DNA from 4 places in the Methylobacterium komagatae genome. Region 4 is predicted to be linked to each of the others. Evidence: predicted binding sites of a transcription regulator. Region 4 holds the regulator's gene; each other region holds the start of a gene.

Region 1 (2,200 bases), 670 kb from region 4:
CGACGTCGGTGTTGGGCAGTCCGGCGACTCCGAATATCTTGGCGACCAACCGCGCGACGGCGACCTGACCGTCCACGATCAGAATGCGGGCGTCCGCGTGTGTCATCGGTCGACCTTCCGCCGGGGTGTCGCGATCTCAGGCATGGTGATGCTCTGATCGAGCCGCCTGCCGCACCCAGATCTCCCCCGCGACCTGGTCGGCCAACCCCCTCAGGGACTCCACGTCGACCTCGGCCACCGACCGGGGTCGCTGGTCGATGATGCACAAGGCCCCCAGACGGATACCCTCGCCGTAGTAGAGGGGGGCTCCCGCGTAGAACCGGATGTAGGGAGGTCCGACCACGAGGGGATTGTCGGAAAACCTCGGATCCCGGGTTGCGTCGGGGACGATCAGGATCGCGTCCTCGGCCACCACGTAGTTGCAGAACGAGGCGTCCCGCGTCGTCTCGCAAACGTCCAGGCCGACCCTGGCCTTGAACCACTGCCGATGCGCGTCGAGCAGGGTGATCAGGGCGATTGGCGCCGCGAAGGACTGCGCGGCCTCCCGGCACAGGTCATCGAACGCCGGATCCGGCGATGAGTCGAGCAGATCGAGGTGCCTCAGGACCTCCAGGCGCTCTCGCTCATTCGGGGGAACGGGAAAACTCATGCCGCGCGGTCCGACGTCAATTTCTCTTCGGACGATCCTGGGACGGCCGCGATAAGAAATCGTTAGGCCGGCGTGGATGCCTGCCGTTGCGCCGTTCGCGACATCCAGTGTTGACCCGCGCCCTCGGCGCGGTCGTCGCCTTGGCACGGGGCCGGTGCCGCCAACCCCGGTCTGCCGCCCAGCCTTCGCGCGTACCACGGGCCGGGTTTGCGCCTGGGTTATCCACACCCATACACGCGCACGCGATGTCACAAGCTTAACGGCTTGGCGGAACCTCGAGCCTGTGTTCCACTTTTGTTCTTTGCGGATTCGTGGAGCGCGCGCATGCAGGTCCTGGGTGTCACGGTCGGGCTGCCGACCCCGGTCCCCATCCTCGCCAGGGCGGTCCGCGCGGGCTTCCCCAGCCCGGCGGACGACTTCGTCGAGGACGAGATCGACCTTCAGCGTCTGCTAATCGCGAACCGACCGGCGACTTTTCTGGTGCGGGTCGCGGGCGACAGCATGCTCTTGGCCCGCCTGCACGACGGCGACCTCGCGGTGGTCGACCGGTCGCTGACCCCGCGCAACGGCGACGTGGTGGTCGTCGACATCGACGGAGAGCGCTCGTTCAAGGTCTGGCGGCGCCAGGGCCCGCGGGTGATCCTGTCCTTCGCCAACCCGCGCTTCCCCGAGTTCCGCCTCGCCCCGGACGCGGTCGTCGAGGTGTGGGGCGTGGTGTCGGGGTCGATCAACCCGAGGCGCCGCGCGGAATGAGCCGGGCCTACGCCCTCTCCGACGGCAACAGCTTCTACTGCTCGTGCGAGAGGGTGTTCGACGCCCGCCTGGCCCGCGTGCCCGTGATCGTGCTGTCGAACAACGACGGCTGCGCCATTGCCCGGACGCCCGAGGCGAAGGCGCTGGGCATCCGCATGGGCGAGCCGTTCTTCAAGATCCGCGACATGTGCCGGTCGCAGGGCGTGCGGGTCTACTCCTCGAACTACGCCTTGTACGGCGACATGTCGGCCCGGGTGAATACGGTCTACCGAGGCTTCTCCCCCCGCATCGAGATCTACTCCATCGACGAGAGCTTCCTGGACCTCTCTGACGTGCGCGAGGCCGACCGCGTGACCCTGTGCCGGGACATGCGCGAGACCGTGCGGGCATGGACGGGCATTCCGACCTGCGTCGGCATCGGGGCCACCAAGACGCTGGCCAAGCTCGCCAACCACGTGGCCAAGAAGGTGCCCGAGCTCGGCGGGGTGTGCGACCTGACCGATCCGATCCAGTACGACCACTGGATGGCCCGCATCCCTCCCGAGGACATCTGGGGCGTCGGGCCGGCCAACGCCCGCAAGCTGGAGGCGCTGGGCTGCGAGAGCGTCGCCGACGTTCGAGACCTCGACACCCGGGTGGTGCGCAAGGCCATGACGGTGGTGGGCGAGCGCCTCGTACAGGAACTGCGCGGCATGGCCTGCGTCGACCTGGAGGAGGTCGCCCCGACCCGGAAGGGGTGCGCCGTGACCCGGAGCTTCTCCGACCGTGTCGAGGATCTCGCCACCATGGAGCAGGCGG
Region 2 (2,200 bases), 1.4 Mb from region 4:
GCTCGCGAATGAAGACCGACAGCATGGAGGCACAGGTCGCCATCACGTCGTCCGTGGTTACGGACGTCATGCGCTTGGCTTGGTTCACACGCTCGGCGTGCTCGCGCAGCCCCCGGAGGAGGGCGACGCGTAAGCCTGCCTCGTGGGTGCCACCCTCAGGCGTGGGGATCGTGTTGCAGTAGGAATGCGACACGCCATCGTCGGCCACCGTCCAGGCGACAGCCCATTCGAGGGAGCCATGTGAGCCGGGCTTCGTCACCTTGCCGGAGAAGACCGCATCGATGACGAGTTCCTTCCCGTCGATGTCGCGGGCGAGATAGTCCGACAGGCCGCCGGGGAAGCGGTGCACCGCCTCGGAAGGCACGTCCTCCATGCCCTCGACGAGCGAAGGCGCGCATTTCCAGCGGATCTCGACGCCGCCGAACAGGTAGGCCTTCGAGCGCGCCATCTTGAACAGGCGGCGGGGGTCGAACTTCAGCGAGCCGAAGATTTCGGCATCGGGGTGGAAGCGTACCCGCGTGCCGCGCCGGTTCTGCACGCGGCCGACGATCTCCAGGGCGCCCTGCGAATGGCCGCGTGAGAAGCACTGGCGATAGAGGGTCTGGTTACGTGCGACCTCGACCTCGAGAACGTCCGAAAGGGCATTCACCACCGAGATGCCGACACCGTGCAGACCACCGGAGGTCTCGTAGACCTTCGAATCGAACTTACCGCCCGCATGCAGGGTGGTCATGATGACTTCGAGGGCGGATTTACCCGGGAACTTCGGATGCGGATCCACCGGGATACCGCGCCCATTGTCGGTCACGACAAGGGAGCCGCCTTCTTCCAACTCCACCTCGATGAAGCTCGCATGGCCCGCGACGGCCTCGTCCATCGAGTTGTCGATCACCTCCGCGAAGAGGTGATGCAGGGCGCGCTCGTCCGTGCCGCCGATATACATGCCGGGGCGGCGGCGTACCGGCTCAAGCCCCTCCAGCACCTCGATGTCCGAGGCGGTGTAGCCGGCCTCGGGCGAGGCGGCGGCCAGGGATACGGGAGACGCCCCCTCGGTGAGGCGCCGCTTGGGTTCCGTCACAGGCACGGCCTTGGCCTTGCCCGCGAAGAGATCACGTGCCGGATCGCTCACGCGCCCGCTCCCGCGAGCAGGGGCAACCGGAGGGGTGGATGCTTTGCGTCTGGGAGCATGGGCCTTCATCTCGCCAGCATAACGGAACAAACAGGAAACATCAAAGCCGCCGAGGCGGAATCGACGGCCTTTCTGCCATGCTGCGATGCGGTGCGCGAGCGTTCCCACGCGACCTTTGCGCAGGGCAGGGTGGGCGCGCAGTGGTTAACGTTTTCAATCCGCCGCAAGCGAGACCGGAACCTGTCCCCGATCCCGGCGTTCTCGGAACAAAATTCGACACATTTCAGGAGGTGCGCCGATGAGCAGCGAAGCGATTGAAGCCCGCCACCTCGACCTGATCCGGTGCGAGCATGCGGCCGGGACCGCCTTCGGCTGCGTCGATGAAGACGAAGGCCGTTCCGCCCCGTTCGTCACCGCCCCCGCCGCCCTGGCAGTCGCCACCCTCGCAACGGCCTTCGCCGCGACCGTCACCTATCTGATCTAATCTCCCCGTCACTGCGACGGACGGGATCTGTCGGGCGGCAGGGCTTCTTAGCCCGCCGCCTTTTTCTTGGGCGCCGCCTTCTTGGCCGCTGGCTTCTTGGCAGGTGACTTCGCCGCCGCCTTGGCCTTGTCACCATCGGCGGCCTTGCGCGTCGCGGTCTTCTTCCGCGCCGGGGCCTTCTTGCCGCCACCTGACTCACGCTTTGCCGCGATGAGCTTCAGCGCCTCGTCGAGGGTCAGGGCCTCGGCGTTGGCACTCTTCGGCAGGGTCGCGTTCACCTCGCCATCGGTGACGTAGGGGCCGTAACGGCCCGCCTTCACCACCACGTCGCGACCGCTCTCGGCATCCTTGCCCAGCGACCGGCCGGGATCCCCCGCCGGACGGCCGCGTCCGCCGCCCTGCTCCTTGGCAACGATGAGATCGATCGCCCGGTTGCCACCGATCTCCAACACGTCGTCGTCGCGGCCGAGATTGGCGTAGGTTCGCCCGTGCTGAACGTAAGGTCCAAAGCGCCCGATCCCCGCGAGGATCGGCTCGCCGCTCTCGGGATGTTTGGCAACCTCCCGCGGCAGGGAAAGCAGGGCAAG
Region 3 (2,200 bases), 1.3 Mb from region 4:
AGCCGATCAGCGCCGGCCCGGCCAGCACGCCCGCATAACCGAAGGTCGTGACGGCGGGCACGGCGACGCTCGCCGGCATCGCGTCCTGCCGACCGGCTGCGGTGAAGAGCACCGGCACGATGTTGGCGCAGCCCGCGCCGATCAGGGCGTAGCCCGCAAGCGCCGCCTCCCAGGCCGGGACGAGGACGGAAAGCGCGAGCCCGGCGGCGGCGCAAAGCCCGCCGAGCACGACGACGGGCGAGCGCCCGAGCCGGGCGACGATCCAGTCTCCCGCCAGCCGTCCCGCCGTCATCGTCACCGAGAAGGCCGCGTAGCCGAGGGTCGCCCGCGCCGGGTCGAGCCCGCGATCCTGCGCCAGGAACACGGCGCTCCAGTCGAGAACGGAGCCCTCGGTCAGGAACACGATGCAGCACAGGATGCCGATGACCAGTACCGTCCCGCGTGGAAGGGCGAAGGCCGGGCCACCCGCCGTCGTGGTGCGTGCCAGGATGCCGGGCCAGGAGGCGGCGAACAGGAGCGCGATGGCCGCGACCGCGAGCCATGTCGTCAAGTCGATGCCGAGGCCTGCGAAGAGCAGCGCCCCGGCCGCCAGCGCCCCGACGAGGCTGCCGAGGCTGTAGAGCCCGTGGAAGCCCGACATCATGGGACGTCCGCTCGCCTTCTCGACGGCGACGGCCTGGAGGTTCATGCCGCAATCGATCGCTCCCATCCCGGCGCCGAACAGCAGCAAGACGGGTGCGAGCACAGCCACGGAATTGGCATGCGCGAGCACCGGCAGGGCGAGGCTGATCGCCGCCGTTCCGGCCATCAGCACCGGGCGCAGCCCGATCTTCGCCGCAGCCGCCCCGGCTAGCGGCATCGCCGCGATCGAGCCGATGCCGAGGCAGAGGAGCAGCAGGCCGAGTTGCGCCTCGCCCAACGCCGCCTGCGCCTTCACATGAGGCACCAGTGGCGCCCAGGCGGCGGTGCCGAGTCCGACGATCAGGAAGAGAAAGCGGGTGGACCAGACTTCCGCGCGATGACGATGGACATGGGCGGGAGGGGCGTCGGTCGCGGAGAGAGCGGGCATCGGCACCGTTTTTCGCGATTCGGAGAGACCCGGCCTAGGTGGGCCGTGGCCAAACTCCCGGCAATGCGGGCACGCGCCCGTCTGCCTTGCGTGCCGACGAATGCGGCTTTCACGGTTGCCCGCGTACCCTTTTCGTTCTAGCAAGCTCCCGCGGGGACGGGTCCGCCATCGGAACGCCGCACCTTGCCATCGGCCTGCGGGGATCGACATGAGCCGGTGTCGCGGCCGGTTCGCCGGACGCTGTCCCCTTCCGCGTCGACGCCTCGAAAGACCGCCGCCCTCATGGCCAGAGCCCGTGCCGGAGCCCAGAAGCAGGCCGCCGAAACCGACACTTCCCGCCCTGCGGCGCGGAAGAGCACGGTGAAGGCGCCTCCCCGCGAGTCGGTGAAGGCCGAGGCGGCGATCGACGCCAAGCTGGAGAAGCTGTTCGACTCGGCCGGGCCCGCGGCGCGGGACTCACGGGTCATCTCCGTGCGCGGTGCCCGCGAGCACAACCTGAAGAACGTCGACCTGACGATCCCCCGGGACCGGCTGGTGGTGTTCACGGGCCTGTCCGGCTCGGGCAAGTCGTCGCTGGCCTTCGACACGATCTATGCCGAGGGGCAGCGCCGCTATGTCGAGTCGCTGTCGGCCTATGCCCGTCAGTTCCTCGAGATGATGGCCAAGCCCGATGTCGATCAGATCGACGGGCTGTCTCCGGCCATCTCCATCGAGCAGAAGACCACCTCGAAGAATCCGCGCTCGACGGTCGGCACTGTCACCGAGATCTACGACTACATGCGTCTGCTCTGGGCGCGGGTCGGCATCCCCTACTCTCCCGCCACGGGCCTGCCCATCGAGAGCCAGACCGTCAGCCAGATGGTCGACCGGGTTCTCGCCCTGCCGGAGAAGACCCGCCTCTATCTGCTCGCTCCGGTGGTCCGCGGTCGTAAGGGCGAATATCGCAAGGAGATCGCGGAGTTCCAGAAGAAGGGCTTCCAGCGTCTTCGGATCGACGGCGAGTTCTACGCCATCGACGATGCGCCCAAGCTCGACAAGAAACTGAAGCACGACATCGACGTGGTAGTGGACCGCATCGTGGTGCGGGACGACATCGCCTCGCGTCTCGCGGATTCCTTTGAAACCGCCCTC
Region 4 (2,200 bases):
AACGTAAAGTTTCAGAAGCATAACAGTTAATACTATTGGTTGAGTAATTTCGGCGGGATACGTCACAAAAATTACATGGATGATGCGCAGGCATAAGAGGCTGACATTGCGCGAAGACGGGTCGGCTGTCCCCGGCTCGTCTCTTTGGCGGTATCGTCGGCGCCAGCGACTGGCATAGGATATAGTGGCAGTTGAGCGCGAATATACGATATCGATATTTTCAGATCGGTTTCTATAGCATCATGATTGTGGGTATTGTCTGTCTGCTGGCGCTTATCTTCCCGTCGTTGTTGCCCCCACCGAAGGTCGACGTACCAACGCGGATCACGCTGACGCTTGGCTCGAAGCCAAGTCAGCTGGACCGGATCCGGGCGGCCCTCTCTGAGGAGATTGCCGCCGGATCCGTGGCAGTGGAGCCGTTCGGAAGTTGGATCGCCGTGCGCATCAGCAACGGCGTCGTCTTCGCCTCCGGCGAGCCGCACGTCATCCCGGCCAGTCTTGGAATCCTGCACCGGATTGCCGACGTGGTTCAGGCCGAACCGGGGCCAGTGCGCATCGTGGGTTATACGGACGATCAACCGATCCGGTCGGCGCGGACCTTCCGGGACAATCAGGCGCTGTCCCTTGCGCGCGCGGAAGCGGTTGCCGCCCTGATCCGCCCTGCCCTGTCGGAAACCGGACGGATCACGGTCGGCGGGCGTGGCGCGGATGAGCCGATCACCGACAATGCGACGCCGGAGGGCCGCGCGCGCAACCGTCGTGTCGAGGTGCTGATCACCCGGCAGCCGTGAGCCCGGCCGACGATCCGAGGCTTGGCCGCCGGAATCCACCAAGTCGGCGGCACGCCAATGAGCGATGACACGCCGCCGACTTCGAGAATCCGCCCCCTGTCCTTAATGCCAAGCTTGTCTCTTGCAGAACACTTGCGGAACGCTTAACGTGTTCGCGATTTGTTTCAACGCGCCTGCCGCCATTCTGCGAGACCCTATCATGCTCACGCGTAAGCAGCTGGACCTCCTGCGCTTCATCCAGCAGCGGATGCAGGAATGTGGGGTGCCGCCCTCGTTCGACGAGATGAAGGATGCCCTCGATCTCAAGTCGAAATCCGGAATCCACCGCCTGATCACCGCCCTGGAGGAGCGTGGCTTCCTGCGCCGTCTTCCCAATCGTGCGCGGGCGATCGAGGTGATCCGCCTGCCGGATGCCCTCGGGCGTGGTCCGGAAGCCGCCGAGGCCGCTGCTGCCTCGGCGCCAGAGCCGCGTCGATTCACTCCGAGCGTGGTGGAGGGCGGTCTCTCCAAGCAGCCCCCTGCTTCCCCTTCTCCGGCTCAGCCGCGGGCCTACGAGGAATTCCGGGGAGTCTCGATCCCCGTCATGGGGCGGATCGCGGCGGGCACGCCCATCGCCGCCATCCAGAACCAGAGCCACTCCGTCACCATGTCGCCGGACTTCCTGGCGGGTGGCGAGCATTACGCCCTGGAGGTGCGGGGCGATTCGATGGTTGAAGCCGGCATCCTCGACGGTGACCTCGTGGTCATCCGCAAGCAGGAGACCGCCAATACCGGCGACATCATCGTCGCGCTGATCGACGATGAGGAGGCGACCCTCAAGCGTCTTCGTCGGCGCGGCTCCTCCATCGCCCTCGAAGCTGCGAACCCGGCCTACGAGACCCGCGTACTTGGACCGGACCGGGTGCGGATCCAGGGCCGCCTCGTCAGTCTCGTTCGGCGCTACTGATCGAGAGGGAGTTCCGGCTCCGGTGGCGTCTCCTCGGCGGGCTTCCCCGCGGGGGTGGGGCGCCAAGGTGGATGGCGGCCGGACGCATGGGCGTGGAGCGGCGCGATCGAGCCGCCGCTCAGGCTCAGCGAGGCGGCGCCCTGATCGGATAGGCGTCGCCGGTCGAGGACGAGTGGTGCTGCGCAACCCGACGGGGCCGTCAGCGCTGTGATGACGATGGCCGCGCGGGCGCAGTCCTCGGGGAAGGCGCGGCTGTCCTTCACCAGCGCGATCGCCCGTCCATCCGGCAGATGGGCGGTGCAGCCGAGGCGGTCGCAGTGGCCTGGTGGGGACATAGCGAGGAGGTCGGCGGCGCGGCGATCGTCGCCATCGGCTTTCAGCCATTGCTCCAGCACGAAGCGCGAGGGCTTGCCGAGGAGGGTGAGCTGTCCGTCCACCCCCCGCAGGGCGGCGCCCGTTCCCT

The links. The regulator LexA, encoded in region 4, represses DNA repair genes until DNA is damaged. The targets are predictions, from matches to a motif close to TGTTCNNNNTGTGTTCNG.
Region 1: ACFQE0_RS14215 (LexA family protein) is a predicted target of LexA. The motif match lies at 934-951, and genes of this name have one in related genera.
Region 2: parE (DNA topoisomerase IV subunit B) is a predicted target of LexA. The motif match lies at 1,212-1,229, and genes of this name have one in related genera.
Region 3: uvrA (excinuclease ABC subunit UvrA) is a predicted target of LexA. The motif match lies at 1,192-1,209, and genes of this name have one in related genera.

Annotation. Positions count from the first base shown of each region.
Region 1 covers NZ_JBHSWN010000001.1:2,874,610-2,876,809, reverse strand. Annotated here, with positions in the region: gene ACFQE0_RS14225 (response regulator) at 1-106, opposite strand, end outside; gene ACFQE0_RS14220 (GAF domain-containing protein) at 137-649, opposite strand; gene ACFQE0_RS14215 (LexA family protein) at 974-1,402, shown strand; gene ACFQE0_RS14210 (Y-family DNA polymerase) at 1,399-2,200, shown strand, end outside.
Region 2 covers NZ_JBHSWN010000001.1:4,982,929-4,985,128, reverse strand. Annotated here, with positions in the region: gene parE (DNA topoisomerase IV subunit B) at 1-1,129, opposite strand, end outside; gene ACFQE0_RS24550 (hypothetical protein) at 1,428-1,613, shown strand; gene topA (type I DNA topoisomerase) at 1,661-2,200, opposite strand, start outside.
Region 3 covers NZ_JBHSWN010000001.1:4,880,157-4,882,356, forward strand. Annotated here, with positions in the region: gene ACFQE0_RS24020 (MFS transporter) at 1-1,069, opposite strand, end outside; gene uvrA (excinuclease ABC subunit UvrA) at 1,352-2,200, shown strand, end outside.
Region 4 covers NZ_JBHSWN010000001.1:3,544,259-3,546,458, reverse strand. Annotated here, with positions in the region: gene ACFQE0_RS17685 (OmpA family protein) at 192-791, shown strand; gene lexA (transcriptional repressor LexA) at 991-1,737, shown strand; partial or broken gene ACFQE0_RS17675 (ComEC/Rec2 family competence protein) at 1,731-2,200, opposite strand, start outside.